2 regions of the Streptomyces sp. TS71-3 genome follow, and region 2 is predicted to be linked to the other one. Evidence: riboswitches for the same ligand, from Rfam matches in the RefSeq annotation. Region 2 holds a riboswitch; the other holds the start of a gene.
The links. Region 2 has a riboswitch for S-adenosylmethionine ahead of thrC (threonine synthase). Riboswitches for the same ligand answer to the same signal wherever they lie in the genome.
Positions count from the first base shown of each region.

Region 1: another riboswitch for S-adenosylmethionine. It lies ahead of Sm713_RS18150 (aminotransferase class V-fold PLP-dependent enzyme); the one in region 2 lies ahead of thrC (threonine synthase).

Region 1 is NZ_BNEL01000001.1:4,485,146-4,496,635, reverse strand. Features, by position in the region: gene Sm713_RS18170 (NlpC/P60 family protein) at 1-369, opposite strand, end outside; gene Sm713_RS18165 (NYN domain-containing protein) at 901-2,247, opposite strand; gene Sm713_RS18160 (hypothetical protein) at 2,282-2,521, opposite strand; gene Sm713_RS18155 (Lrp/AsnC family transcriptional regulator) at 2,849-3,130, shown strand; gene Sm713_RS18150 (aminotransferase class V-fold PLP-dependent enzyme) at 3,477-4,862, opposite strand; SAM riboswitch class IV at 5,009-5,125, opposite strand; gene trpD (anthranilate phosphoribosyltransferase) at 5,249-6,340, opposite strand; gene Sm713_RS18140 (cytochrome bc complex cytochrome b subunit) at 6,533-8,173, opposite strand; gene Sm713_RS18135 (ubiquinol-cytochrome c reductase iron-sulfur subunit) at 8,170-9,225, opposite strand; gene Sm713_RS18130 (c-type cytochrome) at 9,222-10,031, opposite strand; gene Sm713_RS18125 (heme-copper oxidase subunit III) at 10,096-10,707, opposite strand; gene Sm713_RS18120 (hypothetical protein) at 10,956-11,357, shown strand.
Region 2 is NZ_BNEL01000001.1:129,116-140,605, forward strand. Features, by position in the region: gene Sm713_RS00620 (ROK family protein) at 1-766, opposite strand, end outside; gene Sm713_RS00625 (DUF3263 domain-containing protein) at 1,080-1,298, shown strand; gene Sm713_RS00630 (PstS family phosphate ABC transporter substrate-binding protein) at 1,543-3,135, opposite strand; gene otsB (trehalose-phosphatase) at 3,389-4,243, shown strand; gene Sm713_RS00640 (trehalose-6-phosphate synthase) at 4,305-5,732, opposite strand; gene Sm713_RS00645 (glucosyl-3-phosphoglycerate synthase) at 6,435-7,406, opposite strand; SAM riboswitch class I at 7,812-7,985, shown strand; gene thrC (threonine synthase) at 7,979-9,409, shown strand; gene Sm713_RS00655 (MoaD/ThiS family protein) at 9,523-9,801, shown strand; gene Sm713_RS00660 (cold-shock protein) at 10,475-10,678, shown strand.

The sequences.
Region 1 (11,490 bases), 4.4 Mb from region 2:
GTCCGGGTCGGACGAGAGGAAGAGCTGGACGGAGGGGTCGATGCCGCCCGAGCGGTACTGGGCGCTGGCGACCGAACCGAGCTGGTCCTGCAGCTGGTTGAGGTCGTCCTGGCCGCGGGCGACCTTGTCCTGGAGGTCGCTGACCTCTTTCTGGAGCTTCTGCTGCTTCTCCTTGGCCCCGTCGTACGCCTCGGTGGCCTTCTCCGCCTCGTGGTAGAGCTTGTCGACCTTGGACTTGACCTCGTCCTTGCTCGGCTTCGGGTCGGCCTGTGCGGCCTGTGAGGTCAGGGCGACCGCAGCTGCGGCGGTTGCGGTGAGCACGGTCACGCGTGCGCGGCTCGGCTGTTTGGATCGACGGTGGGACGCCACGGAGGCGAGCTCCTTCTTCCTCCAGCCGCCTACCGAAACGCTGGTGGGCGGGTGCTCCTCCACCGTCGCTCCCGATGAGCGATCACCCGAGCGGAGGTTCGAGGAGACAGTAGTGACCTTCTTGTGATCAGTTCAAATCCTGACAGGAAAAAACTGCCGCTCCGAGAGGTTTCTTTACTCTCAACTCACCAATAGTGATATGCGGTTGACTTTCCGTCGCGCCAGGAAGCCATATATTCGGGCATCAAAGGCAGACGTTGCCGATGACGCTTAACGGATCAACGTCTCGAAGCCACCTGCCGATGTAACCCCGCGGAGCGGCCTTGAGCGACCTCGAAACGGCGTCAAGGCGCCGTCAATGCGGCGGCGGACTGCGTCCAAGGGCGTTGAAGGGCCTTGCAGAAGGGCCGCCGAGGGGACGCGAGAGGGATCGCGGAGGGGCGGCGAGGGCATCGCAGGGGGCGAAAGCTGCGCCACGGGCGTCACAGCCGGTGTCTGCGGTGAAGATCACACCGTGCTTCGCGGGTTCCGTCAGCCGCGGGAGAGTCGTTTGAGCAGCACCACCGAGGCGACGGGGCGGGCGCCCGCCTTGGCGACCCCGTCAGCCACCTCGCGGTCGGTCGAGACGACGATCACGGGCCGTCCCGGCGGTTCCGCGCGCACCAGTTGGCGGATCAACTCGTCCGCGGTGACCCGTGGTTTGGAGAACAGCACGCGCACCCCGCGCGGCGGGGCGAGGAGCACCGGCGCCGCCAGTTCGGCGCCGTCGAAGACGCAGGTGACCTCGGCGCCGGTCTGCGCGGCCAGCAGGGACAGGGCGCCCAGCAGCCGCAACCGCTGTTTCTCCAGCGGCATCTGGGGATAGCCGGTCTTGGTGACGTTGTAGCCGTCGACGACGAGGTGGGACTGCGGCAGCGCGAGCAACTGGTCGAGAATGGCGGGGTCGTGCTCGGACAGGGCGCGTGCGGCGATGTCCTTCGGGGTCATCCGGCCCGGCTCCACCGCCTCCACGGTCTCGGCAGGGCGCACCGACACGGGCGGCAGGGCGAGTTCGCGGCGCAGGCCCTGGGCGGAGTCGAGCAGGGTGTCGAGCAGCAGCCGTACCCGCATGTCCTCGACGCTGCGGCCCTCGCGGGCGGCCTTGCGGGTGGCCTCCAGGGCCGCTTCGGCCTCACCGAGCCTGGACCGCAGCCGGCGCGTCTCGCTCTCGGCCGCGGACAGCAGCGCCTGACCCTCGGCGCGGACGGCCTCGGTCTCCGCGTGCGCCTTGCGGGCCGCCGCCTCGCCGCGCTTGACGTCGCTGAGGGCGCCGCGGAGTTTGCGGTGCAGCGACTCGGCCTCCTTCCTGGTGGCCTCCAACTCGGCGCGCAGTCCCTCCGTCTCCGTTCTCGTGTGCTCCTTGGCCGCGGCCAGGTCGGCACGGAGACGGTCGAGTTCGGCTCTGTTCTGCTCGTCGGCGCGCTCGGCGTCCGCCCGCTGCACCTCCTCCCCCGCGGCGGTGACCAGCTTGACCCAGCCCGGCGGGCGCAGCACGTAGGCCGCGGCGGCGACGTCGAGCGGGTCGGCGGCGGGCGGTGCGGTTCCCGAGTCGAGGGCGCCGGCCAGCTCGGGCTGGGTGTCGCGGAGCCGCTCGGCGATACGCTGCCGGAACAGCGGCTCGTTCTCCATCGCCGACGCCATGGCGTTGGCGGCGAACTTGACGCGCCTGGTCGGGGTGAAGCGGGCGTACTGGCGGAGCTGGGCGGGCAGCTCGGCGACGGTGAGGCCGCCGAAACCGTCCGAGACGATCTGGACGACACGGCGGCGCACTCCCTCGGGCAGCGGGCGGTCGAGCACCTCAGCGGTGCCTCCCGGCCCCCCGCCTTCGCTCTCCACCATCGTCATCCCATCCGGTCGTCGTGTCGCGGCTCTCTCAGGAGCCGGTGCCGGGCCTCTCCACCAGTTCCACCTGATCCACCGCGCTGCACCAGCGGCAGCGAACGGACTCGATGGTCTCATTCACCACGTCGCGCTCCTCCACCCTGGGCTCGCCGGACAGGTCCAGATGCACGAACTCGACGACCTTGGAGGAACGGGTCACGTCGAAGCGGGTGAGATTGCCGCAGAGGGTGCAGCGCCAACGCGTCTGGGCCGTCGGCAGGGGAATCGTCATCGGGATGTCTGCCTTCCTCGTCCTCGTGTTTCCAGGGTGCGCCTTTTTACTCGGTCCCCCGCGGTGCGCCCGCGTACTCGCACCACCGGGCGCCCTCAGCGGGGCGAGACCTGATCGTTGCGTGGTGCGTTCGGGTCGTAACCCTACGGCCTGACGGGCGGCCCGCGCTCGGGCGCGGACCGGTCTGCCCCGATGTCTCCCGCTGTGCGGACGGCCCCGGTGGCTCCGGGCCCGTGACGGCGGACGGCGGACGGCGGACGGCGGACGGCGGACGGCGGACGGCTACAGTGAAGGCCCAGCCGAGGGCACCGAGGGAGACAGCAAGCCGTGATCACCGCGATCGTGCTCATCAAGACCAGCGTGGACCGGATCCCGGAGATCGCCGAGTCCATCGCCGCGCTGGACAGCGTCAGCGAGGTCTTCTCCGTGACCGGCGACCACGATCTGATCGCCATGGTGCGGGTGGCCCACCATGACGATCTCGCGGATGTGATCCCCGGCCGGATCAGCAAGATCCCCGGCGTGGAGGCCACGGACACGCACGTCGCCTTCCGGACGTACTCGCAGCACGACCTGGACGCGGCGTTCGCGATCGGCCTCGACTCGTAGCGGGCGCCTGCGGCGGGCTTGAGCCGATTGTGCCGCTGAGCCCCTTACGCTCCGCTCTCCGGCGGTGGAGGTTGCTCGCGCCCCACCGCCCAGCCCCTTGCGGTCTCCACGGCGACCACCTGTCCGGTGGGGGTTGTTCGCGCAGTTCCCCGCGCCCCTATCGGGGCACACCCCGGCAAGGCGCGAAGCGCCACCAGAAGGGGCGCGGGGAACTGCGCGACCAGCCACAACGCAACAACCAGACCGCGACCCACCCTCAGGGCCTCCCCCCCCACCGAAGGCGCGAAGCGCCACTAAAGGGGCGCGGGGAACTGCGCAGACAAGCGCGGCGAGGCCGGTCAGAGGCTCACCGGCCCGAAGTGCCCCCGGGAACCGGGACGCGGAGCGGCCGGAGGTGGGGGGCCGGGGCGGCAGATCCCCGGGACAGGGGTGAGCGGGGGCCACCGCGCACCAGGTCCCCCACCGCCCCCACGAACCGTTCCACGTGCTCATCCGGCGTCCCCGCCCCGAAACTCACCCGCACCGCGTTGAGCGACCGCCCGCCGGGGCCGGCGGCAGCCGCCCCGCACTCCCCGGCCTCATCCGACGCACCGCCCAACACCGCCCTGAGCAGCGGGTGCGCGCAGAACAGCCCGTCGCGCACCCCGATCCCGTACTCGGCGGAGAGCGCCGCGGCGAAGTGCGAGCTGTCCCAGCCGTCCACGACGAACGAGAGCACCCCGACCCGCGGGGCGTCCGGCCCGAACAGCGAGAGCACCCTGACCCCCGGCACCCGCGCCAGCCCCTCCTGCACCTTCGCGGTCAGCCGCCGTTCCCGGGCGACCAGTGCCGGGAAGCCCGCCTCGGTCAGCGCCGTGCAGGCCGAGGCGATGGCGTGCGCCCCGATCACGTTCGGGGAGCCGGCCTCGTGCCGGGCGGGCCCCCCGTGCCACTCGACGTCCACGCCGCCGTCCGCGCGCCGCGCCACCCGGCGCGAGGCGCCGCCGCCGGCGAGGTACGGCTCCGCGGCCTCCAGCCAGTCCGAGCGCCCCGCGAGCACGCCGGAGCCGAAGGGCGCGTACAGCTTGTGCCCGGAGAAGGCCACCCAGTCGACGTCGAGCGCGGCGACGTCGACCGGGTGGTGCGGCGCGAGTTGGGCGGCGTCCAAAACGATGCGGGCACCGTGGGCGTGCGCGGCGGCGGCCAGCTCGGACACCGGCCACAGCTCGCCGGTGACGTTCGAGGCGCCGGTGACGCAGACCAGCGCGGGGCCCTGGGGCCGCCCGGCGAGCGCCTGTTCAAGCGTCCGCACCGCCTGCTCGGGCGTCCGGGGCGCCGCCAGGTACGTCACCCGGCGCCAGGGCAGCAGCGAGGCGTGGTGCTCGGTCTCGAAGACGAAGGCCTGGCAGTCGTCGGGCACGGCGCGGGCCAGCAGGTTCAGCGAATCGGTGGTCGAGCGGGTGAAGATCACCTGGTCGTCGCCCCGGCAGCCGAGGAAGCCGGCGACGGTCCTCCTGGCGTTCTCGAAGAGGTCCGTGGAGAGCTGCGAGAGGTACCCGGCGCCGCGGTGCACGCTGCCGTAGTAGGGCGCGTACGCGGCGACGTCGTCCCAGACGCGCTGCAACGCGGGGGCGCTGGCGGCGTAGTCGAGCGCGGCGTAGGTGGTCTCGCCGCCGGTGATCAGGGGGACGCGGACATCGCGGCCCAGGACGGGCAGCGGCTCGTGCACGGGCGCAGGCGTGACGGAGGGCATGGCGGACTCCTGGAAGAGGCTGGGGGGCGCGCGGCGGCGCGATGGCGCGCGGCGCGGTGTGCTGTCGGAAACGGAGGCGGGGCCTGTCGCCCTAGCGCATTCGCCGGCTCACGCGGCAGCTCCTTGAGGACCAGGACCCCTCAAGGGGTCCGCGCTTGCCGTGGACCCTGCTGTCCACGGCCTGGTCTTCACCCGGGGCACCCCGCCACGGACGGAGGGTTGCCGGACAGCGGGCCGGGGCCTTTTCGCTGTCACTCATGACCTGAGGTTGATTATGTCAGCCGTCCACGGGGCGGTCCACCTCGTACCGCGGGCGGCCATGGAAGAAGGGCGGGCGCGCCGGCCGAACACGATCCGGGCGCCCGCCCTTTCGGAGCACTCGTCCGTCAGGCGTGGGTGGCTCTGACCCACGCCTCCAGCACGCCCCGGGCCGCCCCCGAGTCGATGGACTCCGCGGCCCGCGTGATGCCCGCGGCGAGCCGCTCCTCAAGGCCGCTCGCCTCGGCGTCCCACGGCGCGTCCTCGCCCAGTGCCTGAACGGCCACCAGCGCGGCGGCGGAGTTCAGCAGGACGGCGTCCCGCACGGGGCCCCGCTCCCCCGCCAGCACGCGGCGGGCCACATCCGCGTTGTACGAGGCGTCCCCGCCCCGCAGCGCCTCCACCGGCACCATCTCGATGCCCACGGACCGCGGGTCGAAGATCCGCTCCCGGACGGTCCCGTCGTGCACGGCCCAGACCCGGGACGGCGCGGTGGTGGTCAGCTCGTCAAGACCGTCCTCGCCGCGGAAGACCAGGGCGGACGAGCCCCGGTCGGCCAGCACGCCGGCGACGATCGGCGCCCACTTCGCGTCGGCCACGCCCACCGCCTGCGCCCGCACCCTCGCGGGGTTGGTGAGCGGCCCGAGGATGTTGAAGGGGGTGCGGATGCCCATCTCCGCCCTGGCGCGGGCGACGTGCCGCAGCGCGGGGTGGAACCTTATGGCGAAGCAGAAGGTGATGCCCGCCTCCTCGGCGACCTCCGCGACCCGCTCGGGCGCCAGGTCGAGGTTGACGCCGAGCTTCTCCAGCACGTCCGAGGACCCGCTCGCCGAGGAGGCCGCGCGGTTGCCGTGCTTGACCACCTTCGCGCCGGTGCCGGCGACCACGATCGCGGACATCGTGGAGATGTTCACCGTGCGCGCGCCGTCACCGCCCGTGCCGACGATGTCGACCGTGGTCCCCGGGACCTCTATCACCCGGGCGTGCTCGTACATGGTCCGCACCAGACCGGAGATCTCCTCGACGGTCTCGCCCTTCGCGCGGAGTGCGACCGCGAACGCCGCGATCTGGGCGTCGCCGGCCTCGCCGCGCAGGATCCGGTCCATCGCCCACGCGGTGGCCTCCGCCGTCTGGTCACGGCCGGTGAGCAGGGCGTTCAGCACCTCGGGCCAGGAACGACCCGCCGCGATGTCGCCTCCAGCGGGGTGCACAGCGTTCATATGCCGCTCCTGGGTGGGTCGCCTACGGACTAAAGGACAGGAGCCCAGCCTATCCAGCCGGGGACGCGCCACAGGGCCCCGTCCGCGCAGTGGACGGGGCCCTGTGGGGTGACGACACCGGGCCCGGCGGTGGAGCCGGCCGGGGAGGTGACGGCCGCGGCACCGCGGCGCGGGGCCGCGGTGCCGGTCCGGTCAGTGGTGACCGTGGCCGCTGGTGATCTCCTTGTACTCCTCGACCGTGGGCTTCGGGATCTGGTTGCCCTCGCCGTAGTAGCCCTTGGAGAGCTTGGCCCGCAGCTTCTGGGCCGGCTTGAGCTGGCGCTCGACGCCGTTCTCGTCGACCGCGGGGCCGATCTCCGCCGGCTGGTACTGCTCGTGGGCGGTGAGGGTGTGCAGCTGGTCGGCGTCCAGGGGCTCGTGGACCTCGATGAACTCACCGTGCGGCAGCCGCTTGATGATGCCGGACTCGCGTCCGTGCAGCACCTTGTCGCGGTCCCGGCGCTGGAGGCCGAGGCAGATCCGCTTGGTGACGAGGAACGCCACGACGGGCAGGACGAAGAAGGCGACCCGGACGAACCACGTGATCGCGTTGATCGACAGGTGGAAGTGGGTGGCCCACAGGTCGTTGCCGCCGCCGACCAGCATCACGAAGTACCACGTGATCCAGGCCACACCGACGCCCGTACGGGTCGGGGCGTTCCGCGGCCGGTCCAGGATGTGGTGCTCGCGCCTGTCGCCGGTGACCCAGGCCTCCAGGAACGGGTAGACCGCGATCACCACGAGCACCAGCGGGAAGACCACGATCAGCGGGATCGCGACGCCCAGGGCGAGCGTATGGCCGAGGAAGTTGATCTCCCAGCCGGGCATCACACGGATCAGGCCCTCGGAGAAGCCCATGTACCAGTCGGGCTGGGCACCGGTGGAGACCATGTCAGGCCGGTAGGGGCCGATGGCCCAGATCGGGTTGATCGAGGCGATCGCGGCGATGATCGCGATCACGCCGAAGACCAGGAAGAAGAAGCCGCCCGCCTTGGCCATGTAGACCGGCAGCAGGGGCATGCCCACGACGTTCTTCTCGGTGCGGCCGGGGCCCGCGAACTGCGTGTGCTTGTGGTAGAAGACCAGGATCAGGTGGCCCACCAGCAGGCCCATCATGATGCCCGGCAGCAGCAGGATGTGGATCGAGTAGAACCTCGCCACGAAGTCGCCGCCCGGGAACTCCCCGCCGAACAGGAAGAACGAGATGTAGGTGCCGAGGACCGGCGTGGCCAGGATCGCGCCCTCCATGAACCGCACACCGGTGCCGGAGAGCAGGTCGTCGGGGAGCGAGTAGCCGGTGAAGCCGGTGAACATGCCGAGCACGAAGAGCAGGAAGCCGAAGATCCAGTTGATCTCGCGCGGCTTGCGGAAGGCGCCCGTGAAGAAGACGCGCATCATGTGCACGAACATGCCGCCGAGGAAGATCAGCGCCGCCCAGTGGTGGATCTGCCTTATCAGCAGACCGCCGCGGACGTCGAAGCTGATGTGCAGCGTGGAGTTGAACGCCTCCGACATCAGCTGGCCCTTGAGCGGGACGTAACTGCCGTTGTACACCACCTCGTTCATCGAGGGGTGGAAGAACAGCGTCAGGTACACACCCGTGAGGATGATGACGATGAAGCTGTAGAGGCAGACCTCGCCCAGCATGAAGGACCAGTGGTCCGGGAAGATCTTCCGCATGTTCGTCTTGGCCAGCGAGTAGAGCCCGAGCCGGCCGTCCGCCCAGTCGGCCACCCGCTCTCCGGCGGGCGCCTGGTGGCGGGTCGCGTTGCGTGTGGTGCTGCTCATCGTCATCCACGCTCCCAGAAGGCAGGACCGACGGGCTCAGCGAAGTCGCCGAGCGCTTCCAGGAACCCGTCCGGGTTCACGCCGATGCGCAGCTGCGGCAGGGCGTGACCGGCCGGGCCGAAGAGCACGCGGCCCCCGTCGGAGAGGTCGAAGGTGGACTGGTGGCACGGGCAGAGGACGTGGTGCGTCTGCTGCTCGTACAGGGAGATCGGGCATCCCACGTGGGTGCAGATCTTCGAGTAGGCGACGATGCCGTCGTGCGACCAGTCGAGCTCGCGCTTGTCCTTGATGTTCCCGGGCTGCAGCCGGATGATCATCAGAGCGGCCTTGGCGATCTGCTGCTGGAAGTCCTCGTTGGTCTCCTCCAGGCCGTCGGGCTTGGCGAAGGTCAGCGAGCCGACCGGGATGTCGGCGGGGCGCAGCGGCTGGTCGGTGTTCATGTTGACCAGCAGCTTGCCCTTGGTCCACATGGTGTGGCGGAGCTTGGTGCCGGGCTTCGGGCCGAGGCCGCCGAGCAGGAAGACACCGCCGAGCGGGACCAGGGCCAGCGCACCGAACATCGTGGTGCGGATCAGGCCGCGGCGGCCGAGCGCGGACTCCTTGGCGCCCTGCGCGAAGTCGGCGAGGACCTTCTGCTTGGTGTCGGGGTCCGCCTCGATCGGGTGGCGCTCGTCGGCGATCTCCGCGTCGGACATCAGGGTCCGCGCCCAGTGGACGGCGCCCGCACCGATGCAGAAGAGCGCTACGCCGAGGGTCAGGCCCAGGGCGAAGTTCATCGCGTTGATGTGCCCGATCGGGAAGACGTAGACCGACTTCTCGCGCGGGATCGCGAAGTACGACGCGATGAACCCGATCGTGCCCAGCATCGAGAGCGTGAACAGGAAGGCGACCGTGCGCTCGGACCGCTTGGCGGCCTGCTCGTCGATGTCCTGGATCCGGTGCTCGTGGGGGGGCAGTCCCGGGTCCGCGAACGGGTTGTCCTCGTCCGGGAGGGACACCTCGCCGTGCGCCTCGCTGGGCACCGGCAGGTTCTCGTCTGACATGTCGTGGCTACTCATGACTTCTTGGCCTTTGCGGTCCGAGCGGCAACCCAGGCGGCGACGGCGATCAGCCCGCCGAGACCGAAGATCCAGGCGAACAGGCCCTCGCTGACGGGGCCGAGCCCGCCGAGCTTCAGGCCACCGGGGCTGGTGGAGTCATCGCTGTTGACCGCGTGCAGGTACGCGATGACGTCCTTCTTGTTCTGCTCCGGCATGACGCTGTCCGGGAAGTTCGGCATGTTCTGCGGGCCGGTCGACATGGCCTCGTACACATGCTTCGGATCCACGTTCTCCAGTGAAGGCGCGAACTTGCCGTGCGTCAACGCGCCGCCCTCGCCGGTGAAGTTGTGGCACTGCGCGCAGTCGGTCCTGAAGAGCTCGCCGCCCTTGGCGATGTCGGCGCCCTTCGGGTCGTACTGGTTCTTCGTCGGGATGCCCGGCCCGGCGCCCAGGGAGGCGATGTAGGCGGCGAGCTGGTCGATCTCGGCCTGCGAGTAGATGACCTTCTTGCTCGGTGCCTGTGCGCCCTGCTGCTGGAGCGGCATACGGCCGGTGCCGACCTGGAAGTCGACCGCCGCGGCTCCGACGCCCACCAGGGACGGGCCGTCTGAGGAGCCCTGTCCTCCCGTGCCGTGGCAGCTTGCGCAGCCCACCGAGAAGAGCCGCTTGCCCTCGTTGATGGCGAGGGACTGGGAGGTCTCGTCGGCCTGTGCCTTGTCCGCGGGCGCGAACGCGGTGTACAGCCCCCCGGTGGCCGCCAGCGCGAGGAGTAGGACGACGACCGCCGCCAGCGGATGGCGTCGTCGTGCGGAGAGCTTTTTCACGGATTACCCCGGTGTCAGGATCTTCTGCGTCGATGCTTCAGGTGTTCAGCGGGCCACGGCCCGGTTACTTGATCAGGTAGATCGTGGCGAAGAGGCCGATCCAGACGACGTCGACGAAGTGCCAGTAGTAGGACACGACGATGGCGGCTGTCGCCTGTGAGTGGGTGAACCTCCGGGCGGCGTAGGTACGGCCCAGGAGCAGCAGGAAGGCGATGAGTCCGCCCGTCACGTGCAGTCCGTGGAATCCGGTGGTCAGGTAGAACACGGAACCGTACGGGTCGGAGGAGAGCGAGATGCCGTCCTCCTTCACCAGGTTCGTGTACTCGAAGATCTGACCGCCGATGAAGATCGCGCCCATGATGAAGGTGATGATGAACCACATCCGGAGCTTCTTCACATCACCGCGCTCGGCCGCGAACACGCCGAGCTGGCAGGTGAGGGATGAAAGCACCAGGACGGTGGTGTTGACCGACGAGAACGGAACGTTCAGGTGGTCGGCCATCTCCCGCCAGTGATCCGGCCCGGTCACCGATCGCAGGGTGAAGTACATCGCGAAGAGGGCCGCGAAGAACATCAGCTCGGAACTCAGCCAGATGATGGTTCCGACACTGGTGAGGTTCGGCCGGTTGACCGATGGGTGCGCGTGCCCGGTCTCTACTGTCGTTGCTGTCGCCACGCCGACATTATGTCGGTCGCTTATCTTGCACTCACTCCGGGGGTCCCGTTCGGTGTGTCCAGGGCATGTGCCCGGCCACCACGCCCCTGCCGCCAGGTGCTCCCGCGGCCCGCCGACCGGCGGGTTTGAACCGCTGACCCGCGGGGTTTCAAGGGAGTAGCATCCGCGCATCGGGTCCTGGGGACACTCCCCGGGGGCCGGGAGGATCACGGAAGACCCGGAGAGCCCCCCAGGAGCATGGAGGAGCAATGCAGGCCACGGCCACGGTGCTGGTGTACAGCGACAATGCCCGTACGCGCGAGGAGGTCCGGCTGGCCACGGGCCGCAGGCCGGCGACCGATGTTCCCGAGGTCGAGTTCGTCGAGTGCGCGACGCTGCACGCCGTGCTGAAGGAGATGCAGCAGGGCGGCATCGACGTGTGCGTGCTGGACGGCGAGGCCGTGCCGGCCGGCGGCATGGGTGTCTGCCGGCAGCTCAAGGACGAGATCTTCCGGTGCCCGCCGGTGCTGCTGCTCATGGGGCGGCCGCAGGATGCGTGGCTGGCCACGTGGAGCCGGGCGGATGCGGCGGTGACGCTGCCGGTGGAGCCGGTGGAGTTCGCTGACGCGCTGGCGGGGCTGCTGCGCAGCCGGCTCGCCGTCCAGGCCTGACGTACGGCGCCCCTCCGGGGCCGGCGCCCTCCCGGGCGGGGGGGCGCCCCCGGCGACGGTGCCCACGTCGGGGCCATCTCGGGCAACGGTGCCCATGAAGGGGCGCGGGGCTGTGTCCATTTGCGGCTGCGCC
Region 2 (11,490 bases):
CGAGGCCGCCGCCGACGATCAGGGTGCGCGGGTCGATCAGGGTGAGAGCGGCGACCAGGCCGTCCGCGAGCGCGTCCACGGCCGCCTGCCAGACCTCGGCGGCGCGCGGGTCGCCCGCGGCGACGGCCTCGGCGCAGCCCGCGGCGTCCGCGTCCGGGTCGCCGGAGGCCGCCGCCCACGCCCGGCTCACCGCGGCGGCCGACGCGAGGCGTTCCAGGCAGCCGCGCTGGCCGCAGTCGCAGGGCGGCCCGCCGGGGCGGACCACCATGTGCCCGATCTCGCCGGCCGAGCCGTGCGCGCCGGGCTCGATGGCGCCGTCGATGCCGATGGCGCCCGCGATCCCGGTGCCCAGCGCCACGAAGAGGAACCGGTCGGCGCCCCGGCCCGCCCCGATCCGGCCCTCGGCGAGCCCGCCGGTGCGCACGTCGTGGCCGAGCGCCACCGGCAGCCCGCCGAGCCGGCGGCTCAGCAGGTCGCGCAGCGGAACGCGGTCCCAGCCCAGGTTGGCGGCGTAGACGGCGAGGCCGCGCTCGGAGTCGACGATGCCGGGGACGGCCGCACCGGCCGCCGCGGCACCCTCGCCGAACCGCTCCTCGCCGGCGCCGCGCAGCTCGGCGGCGAAGTCGAGGATCGCGTCGACGACGGCGTCGGCGCCCCGCTCGCGGCCGGTCGCCCGGCGCCGCTCGTACAGCAGCGCGCCGTCCGCCCCGACCAGGGCGCCCTTCATCCCGGTGCCGCCCACGTCCAGGGCGATGACATGTCTCACCCGCACATCCTCCCGCGAAGGACCGGGAGAGGTCTAGTCCAGTGAGTCCGTTCCGCCCAACGGGACTCCCCGGACACCACCGGCACCTCGGGCACCCCCACGCCTCACGGCAGCGGGGGAGCAGCCGGCCACGGCGAAGCAGGCTGAATCCGCCCGCGGCCGAGGGGTACGGTCGCGGTATGGACGGCAGCGGCACGCGGGACCGGGACGGCGGCGTGGACGGGGACGAGGACGGGCACGGCGGTCGCACGCGGGAGGGGGCCCCGGAGGGGAATCCCGGGGCTGAGGGGGAGGCACAGGCGCCCAGGACGAGCTGAGCGCCCGGCACCGTGCCGTCCTCGCACTCGAACGGCGCAACTGGCCCGCACCCGGCGCGAAGGAGCGCGCCATACGCGAGCAACTGGGCCTCGCGCCGGTCCGCTACTACCAGCTCCTCAACGCGCTCCTCGACGACCCGCGTGCCCTGGCACACGACCCCGTCACGGTGAACCGGCTGCGCAGGATCCGCGCCCGCCGCCGCACGGAACGCTGACGCCGCCCGGCAGCCGCCGCGACCCACCACGGCAGCCCGTCACCGCACCCTGCGTTACCGCACAAGGTGGGACGCCTCCCGCGTCACCGCACAACGCGCGACCGACCCGGCGTCACCGCCCGAAGAGCCACCGACCCGTCGCGACCCCGCGACGAGCCGCCGCACCCCTCGCGACCCCACGACGAGCCGCCGCACCCCTCGCGACCCCGCGACGAGCCACCGCGCCCGGCGCAACCGCCCCCCGTCACCGATCCTCCTGCCGGGCCTGATCGCAAGCGTCCCGGTTGTCCGGGACCGTGCAGGGCAGGTGGCCGTTGCGCTCCATGACGTTCTGGCCGGTGTCGCTGTTCATGGAGTCGAGGAACTTCGAGGTGAGCGAGTTGTCCGGCGGGGTCCCGTACGTGTAGGCGTACTCGGGCTCCCAGAAGGGGTAGCCGCTGGTCCGGACGGCGTCGGTGGAGGGCTGCTTGCCGTCCAGGCCGAGCAGTTGCAGCTTCCCCTTGGCGGCGTACTCCTGGGCGGTGTGCAGGTCGGCGTAGCCGATCGCGCCGGGCGTGGCGGCCACCGTCTTCAGCAGCCGGTCGGTGCTGCTCTGCTCGCAGCGGGTGATGCCCTTGTACTCGCGGAACCGGGTGCCGCAGTCGTCGGCGCTCGACGTGCGCGGGGGCTCGGTGGTGCCGCCCAGCAGCCGCTCCTCGAAGACGTTGCGGGAGCCGGAGTCGCCGTCCCGGCCCACCAGCGTGACCCGGAGGTGGGGGCCGGGCGTGCCCGACGCGGCGCGCAGGTCACGCCAGTCCGTGATGTCCCCGGTGTAGAGCTTCTGGAGGTCCGCGCGGCGGATGTCGGTGAGCCGCACGTCCTTGTTGACGACCAGCGCGAACACCGAGACCGCGACGAGACGCCCCTTCAGGCGCGGGTTCCTGCTCTGCGCGGGTCCGTCGGAGAGCGCGAGGTACGGGGCGAAGCCGTTGCCGGCCGCCGAGCCCCGGTCGAGCAGGGTGCTGATGCCGGCCCCGCTGCCGTGCGCGTCGACGGTGATCTTCGGGGCGCTCTTGCAGTTCTCGCGGTAGGCGCCGGCCAGCCGGGTCATCACCGGCTCGAACGCGGTGGAGCCGACGACGCTGAGGTTCCCGCCCGCACAGCCCGCCGGGAGCGGCTTCTCCTGGAAGTGGCTGAAGAAGAACGGCTGGGCGACCGTCACGAGGAAGAGGCTGAGGATCAGCCCGAGCATCCGGTTGGTGGGGCGCCGGAACCGCTCGTTGTTGCGGACCTTGCCCTCCTTGAGGCGGCCGTCGACCTCCGCCGGCTTCTCCCCGCCGGGGCCGGTCAGCAGCACCAGCAGCTTGAAGTGGTCGCCGCGGTTCAGCGGCACCCGCGGTATGGAGACCTCGCTGCCCGACCAGACGAGGCCGGGGCTCTCCTCGTTGCTGCCGCGGGGCAGGTAGCGCAGCAGGGACAGGTGGCTGGGCTCGGTGACCGCGACGTCCCGGACGGTGCGGCCCGGGAAGGTGGCCGTCAGGCCGTGGTCCGCCGCGGGGGAGTTGATGTAGTCCTGCGCGTCGATGCCGCGGAAGCCGTCGTTCTCGATCCTCAGCAGCACCAGGGACGCGCCGGACAGGCCGGACAGGTCCGTCTGGCTCTCCAGAATCCGCAGCCGCTGGTGCAGCGGGCCCTCGTCCCGGCTGCCGTCGTCTATCACCGTGTCCATCTGGACGCGGAAGCCGATCCGCTTGCGGCCGGGGAACAGCCGCTCGTACGACAGCACCCCGACGGTCGCCACGACGCCGAGCAGCGCCAGCAGGTTCTCCGGCGCCAGCAGATCCAGCAGCCACCCCATGAGTCGTCCCCCGCGCACGTGATCTGAGGCGATGACAGGCCGCGGCCCACACTGGCGCAGCCGCCCGGGAGGGGTCCCGCGCCCACCCCCGCCAGGGAGGGACAAATGTACGAGTCGGAGCGCTTTTCGGGGATGCCGCGACCCGACCCGCACGCACTGTTCGCCGACTGTTCAACGGGCGGAGACCCGTCGCCGTGGCCGCTTTCGGATCACCCGCCGGGTCCGGGCCAGGGACGCTGGATACAGTCGCTCCATGGCCAACGATGTCAGCCCGGACCCCCTGCCGACGCCCGTCACCGAGGCGGGCCGCGACGGCCTGGCCGCGCTGCTCGCGCGGCCGGACGAAGCCGTGGTCGGCCTGGACTTCGACGGGACGCTCGCGCCGATCGTCCCCGACCCCGACGCGGCCCGCGCGCACGCCGGCGCGGTGCCCGCACTCGCGGCGCTCGCGCCCGAGGTGCGCTCGGTGGCGGTGGTCACGGGCCGCCCCGTCGAGGCGGCGGTGCGGCTCGGCGGCTTCGCGGGGGTCGCGGGCCTGGACCACCTGGTCGTCCTCGGGCACTACGGCGCCGAGCGCTGGGACGCCGCGACCGGCGCGGTATCCGCGCCCGACCCGCACCCCGGGGTGGCCGCGGTGCGGGCCGCGCTGCCCGAGGTGATCGGGGGCACGGCGGACGCGCGCGGCGCCACGATCGAGGACAAGGGCTTCGCGGTGGCCGTGCACACCCGCCGCGCCGAACGCCCGGAGGAGGCCCTCAGGGCCCTGCGCGAACCGCTCACCGACCTCGCCGAAGGCAACGGCCTGGTCGTCGAGCCCGGCCGCCTCGTGCTGGAGCTCCGCCCGCCGGGCATGGACAAGGGCGTGGCACTGACGGCGTACGTGCACGAGGTCGGCGCGCGTGCGGTGCTGTACGCCGGGGACGACCTCGGCGACCTGCCCGCGTTCGCCGCCGTCGACAAGCTCCGCGACGAGGGGCTGCCCGGGTTGCTGGTGTGCAGCGGCAGCACGGAGGTGGAGGAACTCGCGGCCCGCGCGGACCTGGTCGTCGACGGCCCGTCCGGAGTGGTGGAACTACTGTCCGCGCTGGCGGCGCAGGCGGCGCGGTAGGAGCCGGGACCGGCCGGGGACACGGCAGTCGGAGACCGAGACCGTAAATCGGGGTGACCGCTCAGGCGAGCCGGTCGTCGTTCGTGTCCGAGCGCAGCGCGGAGAGCTGGTCGAGGAACCACTTGGCGGGCGGCAGCGCCGTCGCCGCCGCGGCCAGCCGCTTCGTCCCCTCGGCCCGCTGCTCCGGGGCCACGCCGAGCGCCGTGTGGAGCGCGGCGGCGGTCCCCGTCACGTCGTACGGGTTGACGGCGATCACCTCGTCGGCCAGCTCCTCGTACGCGCCGGCCTCCCGGGACAGCACCAGCACGCACCCCTCGTCCGACACCACCGGCACCTCCTTGGCGACGAGGTTCATGCCGTCCCGCACGGGGTTGACCAGGGCCACGTCCGCGAGCCGGTACGCGGCGAGGGAGCGCGCGAAGTCGTCCTCCACATGGAGCACGACGGGGGTCCAGCCGAGCGACCCGTACGTGCTGTTGACCTCCGCGGCGAGGCGGCTCACCTCCGCCGTGTAGTCCCGGTAGACGGCGAGGTCCTGCCGGGACGGGTAGGCGAAGGCAATGTGCACGACACGCTCGTGCCACTCGGGGTGGTCGGCGAGGAACTGCCGGTACGCGAGCAGCCCGCGGATGATGTTCTTGGACAGCTCGGTGCGGTCCACGCGCACGATGGTGCGGCGCGGGCGGCCCTCGGGGTCGGTGCCGATCTGGCCGCGCAGCACGGCGAGCCGCTCGTCGACGTCCTCGCGGTGCGCGCGCTCGCGCAGGAAGTCCCCGTCCGCGCCGAGGCCGTGGACCCCGATCCGGGTGCCGCCGGTGCCGTCGGGCAGCACGGCCTCGCAGCAGGCCGTGAACGCCGCCGCCCACCGGCCCGTCAGGAAGCCGAGGCGGTCGGCGCCGAGCATGCCGCGCAGCACCTGCTCCGCGATGTCGTCGGGCAGCATCCGGAAGTACTCCGGCGGCGCCCACGGGGTGTGCGAGAAGTGCCCGATGAGCAGATCGGGCCGCAGCTCCCGCAGCATCCCCGGCACCAGCGCCAGGTGGTAGTCCTGCACCAGCACCGCGGCGCCTTCGGCGGCCTCCTCGGCGAGCGCCCTTGCGAACGCGGCGTTGTACTCCTCGTACGCCGCCCACTGCTGCCGGAACTCCGCGTCGAAGACGGGCTCCAGCGGGATCTGGTACAGCATGTGGTGCACGAACCAGAGCACGGAGTTCGCGATGCCGTTGTACGCGGCGGCGTGCACCTCCGGCGCGATACCGAGCATCCGGACGCGCTGCCCGCCGGTGTCCTCGCTGGGCAGTCTGCCCCCGGTACGCTCCACGGCCACCCGATCGCCGTCACCGAGCGCCGCGCACACCCAGACGGCGTCGGCGTCCGGCCCGATCGCGGAGAGCCCGGACACCAGCCCGCCCCCGCCCCGCTTGGCGCGCATCGACCCGTCGCCGAGCACGGTGTACGAGACCGGCCCGCGGTTGGACGCGACGAGGATCCGGGCAGCAGGAACGGAAGCCATGTCGCCAACCTAGCCATCCGCGGAAACGCTCAAACGTTTCCGTCGGCCACTCTGCAGGGGGCACGCACGTACCCGCACAGCCCGCCACCCGCCGACGAGACCCGCAGTCTCCACGCAGGAGGCGCAGCCCCACTCGCCGACGAGACGTGCCCCCCTTGCCCCTCTCCGCGTAGGAGACGCGTACCCCGCCGGGCCGCTGTCGCGTACGAGACGTGCCCCCTTGGCCCCGTCCGCGCAGGAACGCGTACCCCCACTCGGCCGCTGTCGCGTACGAGACGTGCCCTCTTCGCCCCGTCCGCGCAGGGGCGCGTACCCTCACCGGCCGTTGGCCGCCGATGTGACGTGAGGGGGCGTGGGGGGATGTCCGCCCGCAGTGTCCTGCGTCAGGCCCCGGGGAGCCTTCTGTTGGCGGAGGACGCGGGACCGAGGACGGATATCCGCCCGCGGCCCCGCCCCACGACGTAACAGATGGCGTTCCACCGTCCAGGGAAGTGGCGCAGGTCGTGTTCGGACCATCGGCCGGTGGCCGGCTGAGCGCGCAGTTCCCCGCGCCCCTGAGGGAACCGGGGTGCCGCCCTGTAAGGGGCGCCCCCGGAGGGGCGCGGGGAACTGCGCGGCCAGCCACGACCGACCCGCACACGCAAACCGACCCGAAGGGGCACCCCCACAGGCGAACCCCTAAGCCGCCCTCCGCTCCGCATACTCCGGCACCAGATTCATCGCCGGCCGCTCCTCCACATCCACCGCATACGACCGAGGCTCAAACCCCTCCCCGGTCCGCTCGAACTGCGTAAGCACAGGCCGAACCATCGACCGACCCCCCACATGCCCCCGCGCAAGCCGCACCTGCGCCGTCCGGTAGATCGCCGCCGCCATCCGCCCGAGCGCACGCCCGTCCTGGTGCCGGTGCAGCCGCTCACCCACGTCCACCTGGGCCAGCGCGTCGAGCCCGACGGTGTGCAGCGCGTCCACGAGCAGCCCCAGCTCGACCCCGTACCCGACGGGGAACGGCAGCCGCTCCAGCAGCGACCTGCGGGCCGCGTACTCGCCGCCCAGCGGCTGGACGAACCCGGCGAGCCGGGGCCAGTGGAGGTTCAGCAGCGGGCGCGCCATCAGCTCCGTGACCCGCCCGCCCTCGCCGGGTCGGCCGTCGAGCGGCCGGTCGTACATGGCCTTCACCAGGTGCACGTCGGGCTCGGTGAGCAGCGGCCCCACGATGCCCGCCACGAAGTCGGCCGAGAACTCGCGCAGGTCCGCGTCGACGAAGCACACGATGTCGCCGCCGGTCACGAGCAGCGAGCGCCAGAGCACCTCGCCCTTGCCGGGCAGCGCGGGGATCCGCGGCAGGATCTCGTCGCGGTGCACGACCCGCGCGCCCGCCGCCGCGGCCACCTCGGCCGTGCGGTCGGTGGACCCGGAGTCGACGACGACCAGCTCGTCCACCAGCGGCACCGCCGCCCCGCGCACCCCCATGAGCTCGCGCCTGATCACCGAGACGATCTCGCCGACCGTCTCCTCCTCGTCGAGCGCAGGCAGCACGACGCTGACCGTCGCGCCGCCGGCGCGCTTGGCGGCGGCGAGCTGATGCCGCGGCCGGTCGGCCACCGACGACGATCGCCGGTCCAGCCACCACTCGACCTCTTCCAGCACGGTTCGCGTCCCTCTCGATTCCCTAAGTAGCCCAGAAGCCCCGAAGCCCGGAGCCCCAGAAGCCCAGCCCCTCGGAAGCCCAGAAGCCCAGGCCCCCCGAAGCCCGGCCCCCCGAAGCCCGGCCCCGCAGAACCACGGACCCCCGTCACCATGGAACCCCGGACCCCAGACCCCAAACCTCCCGGCACGCCCGGCCCCACCCCCGCACTCCCACCGCCCCGCACCGCCCGCCGCAGGCCGCCGGACCGGCCGAAACGCAGGCGTGTGATCCATCTCGCGGTTCGGACGACTATCTCAACTATCCCGGACGTCGGTTACAGTCTTGAACAACGCGGATGGCCCCCGCATGCCGGGGCCATTGCGAGACAAACGCACCGGAGCCGCCCACCGGCTCCCGTGCCATAGCGCTCATCCAGAGGGGCAGAGGGATACGGCCCGTTGAAGCCCCGGCAACCCTCCAGTCGGCCACGCCGTGCACGCACGCGGTGCACCGTCCGCCGCGCAGGCGACGGCGAGACCCCGACTAGGGAAGGTGCCAATTCCGTCTCGCGGCGAGACGCGTCGCGAGGAAGATGAGGAGAGAGGGCCTCGCCATCATGGCTGCGCAGTCTTTTGCCGCCGGCAGCACGACCGGCACCACCTCCGAAGCGTCCGGGGCACCCGGAACCGGGACATCCGGAGCCGAGACATCCGGGGCATCCGGAACCTCCGGAACCTCCGGGACCGTCCCCGGCCCAGCCGCCTCCGGGGCCGTGGACCTCGGCCCCGCCGCCGCCCTTTCCTGTCGCGAGTGCGGCGAGCGCTTCCCGCTCGGCCCGATCTTCGCCTGCGAGAGCTGTTTCGGCCCGCTGGAGGTCGCCTACGACCTCCCCCTCGGCGACCCCGAGGCGCTCCGCCGGAAGATCGAGTCCGGGCCCAGCAACCTCTGGCGCTACGCCCCGCTGCTGCCCGTCCCCGCCGACGTCGCCGAGAAGCCCAACCTGAACCCCGGCTGGACCAAGCTCGTCCAGGCCGACCGGCTCGCCGCGGAGCTGGGCATCACCGGCGGCCTGTACGTGAAGGACGACTCGGGCAACCCCACGCACTCGTTCAAGGACCGCGTCGTCGCCCAGGCCGTGGAGGCCGCGCGCGCGTTCGGCTTCACCACGCTGTCCTGCTCGTCCACGGGCAACCTCGCGGGCGCCGTCGGCGCCGCCGCCGCGCGCGCCGGCTTCCGCTCCTGCGTCTTCATCCCGCACGACCTGGAGCAGGGCAAGGTCGTCATGGCGGCCGTCTACGGCGGCGACCTGGTCGGCATCGAGGGCACCTACGACGACGTCAACCGCTTCTGCTCCGAGCTCATCGGCGACCCGCTCGGCGAGGGCTGGGGCTTCGTCAACGTCAACCTCCGCCCCTACTACGGCGAGGGCTCCAAGACGCTGGCGTACGAGATCTGCGAGCAGCTCGGCTGGCGGCTGCCGGACCAGCTGGTGATCCCGATCGCCTCCGGGTCGCAGCTCACCAAGGTCGACAAGGGCCTCAAGGAGCTGATCAAGCTGGGCCTCGTAGAGGAGAAGCCGTACAAGATCTTCGGCGCCCAGGCGGAGGGCTGCTCCCCGGTCTCCACGGCCTTCAAGGCCGGCCACGACGTCGTGCGCCCGCAGCGGCCCGCCACCATCGCCAAGTCCCTCGCCATCGGCAACCCCGCGGACGGCCCGTACGTCCTGGACATCGCGCACCGCACCGGCGGTGCCGTCGAGGACGTGACCGACGCGCAGATCGTCGACGCCATCAAGCTCCTCGCCCGCACCGAGGGGATCTTCACGGAGACCGCGGGCGGCGTCACCGTCGGCGTGACGAAGAAGCTCGTCGAGGCCGGCGTGCTCGACCCCACCCTCACCACCGTGGTGCTGAACACGGGCGACGGCCTGAAGACGCTGGACGCCGTCGCCCCCACCACCGGCCCCACGGCCACGATCCGTCCGAGCCTGGACGAGTTCCGCGCGGCTGGACTGGCCGGCTGAGCCAGCACCCACCGGGCCGGACGAGCCGCCTGGGCCGCCCGCCCCGCCGCCGCCCCCACCCGGCCCCGCCCACCAGAGACCACCACCACGACCAGGACCAGGAAGGTCTGAACATGAGCGTGAACGTCCGCATCCCGACCATCCTCCGCACCTACACCGGCGGCCAGGCCGAAGTGCCCGCCGAGGGCACCACGCTCGGTGAGGTCATCGCGGACCTGGAGACCCGGCACACCGGGATCTCCGCCCGCGTCCTCGACGACCAGGGCAAGCTGCGCCGCTTCGTGAACGTCTACGTCAACGACGACGACGTCCGCTTCGAGCAGGGCCTCCAGACGGCCACCCCGGACGGCGCGGGCGTCTCGATCATCCCCGCCGTCGCAGGCGGCTGCTGACACCCGCCGCTCGACGCCGCACAGCGGGGCGCCCCAGCCGTGGAGCGGGGCGCCCCGTCGGCCTGTCGGGGCCGGGGCGCGACCGCGTCGCCCGGCAGGTGCATATCAAGTGCGCCCCCTTCGTGCCTCCGTGCTCCGGGTAATGCGCCGCCCCTGTCGTCGCTCCTCTCCGTCCCCGGAGGCCTCTCAGCCCCCTCAGGCCTCACGAGTCCGCCCGTCCCGGCGCCTCCCGGAGGCCGCTCCGGCCCGCGGAACCGTTCGACGCCCCGAACCGTCCCTGTGATTGCCCCCTCCGGAGAAGAAGCGGAGGGGGCAATTCAGTAGGATTGAAAGCGGTAGAGTTTGGGAACGCGCCCGCTCGCCCCAAGTCGGGGCCTGGGGGAGTGCGGCCGTTTGCCGTCGAGAAATGGCCAAAGTCCCCGACTCTTTTCAGCCCTTCACGGCTTTTGCCCGGCCCGAATTGCCCTGAGTTCTTGGGAATTCTCCGGCTATTTACGATCTGCGCTGCCCAGATTTCTCGTCCGCTTGACCTGTTGCAGACGGCAGTTGGACAGATACATTCAGCCGCGGTCGACGCGTTCCGGCGCACACCCCCAACCATTTGGGGCGTGAGGTCTGACCCGGGTCCGCGAAGTGCGGTCCTGTGCAAGGGCCAGTAATAGGGGAGTTAGGCATGGCTCAGGGCACCGTCAAGTGGTTCAACGCGGAGAAGGGCTACGGCTTCATCGCGGTCGACGGTGGTGCGGATGTTTTCGTCCACTACAGCGCGATCCAGATGGACGGCTACCGCACCCTGGAGGAAGGCCAGCGGGTCGAGTTCGAGATCTCGCAGGGCCAGAAGGGGCCGCAGGCGGACATGGTCCGTGTGGCCGGCTGAAGCGCCGACTGAATACAGCGACGTTTACCGAAGGGCCCGCACCCCACCCGGGGCGCGGGCCCTTCGCCATGCCGGGGGACGGTCAGCCGGGCGGGAGCGGCTGGCGGCCGACGTTCCCTGATCAGGGGCGCGGGGAACTGCGCGAAGGAGCCCCGTGGACGGTTGGTCGCGCGAGAGGCGGCAGGGGGCTGGACGGGCTGCGGCCGGGGCGCGGGGAACTGCGCGAAAGGCCCCCGCGGCCGGTCGGTCGCGTGAGAGGCGGCAGGGGGCTGGACGGGCTGCGGCCGGGGCGCGGGGAACTGCGCAAAACAGCCCGTGGACGGTTGGTCGCGTGAGGGGCGGCAGGGGGCTGGACGGGCTGCGATCGGGGGGCGCGGGGAACTGCGCAAAACAGCCCGCGGCCGGTCAGCCGCACGAGGGGCGGCAGGGGGCTGGACGGGCTGCGATCGGGGGGCGCGGGGAACTGCGCAAAACAGCCCGCGGCCGGTCAGCCGCACGAGAGGCGGCAAGGGGCTGGACGAGCCCGATCAGGGGCGCGGGGAACCGCGCAACCGGCACGCCGCACGCCGCACGCAGACGCACCGCCCACCCGCCCCGGGCCACCCGCCGCAGCGGAACCTTGCACTCGGGTGGGGAGAGTGCTAATCATTGGCGTTAGCACTCTGAAGGTGAGAGTGACAAAAAGAAGGACCGGGTCGGTGAGGTCCGCAGGCGCCGCGGGGCAAGGAACCGCGGCGGCAGGCAGACCGTCCGTCGCGGGCGCCAGCGCGGTCCGGAGCAATCCCGCCCCACGCTCTCACAGGGCATGGGGA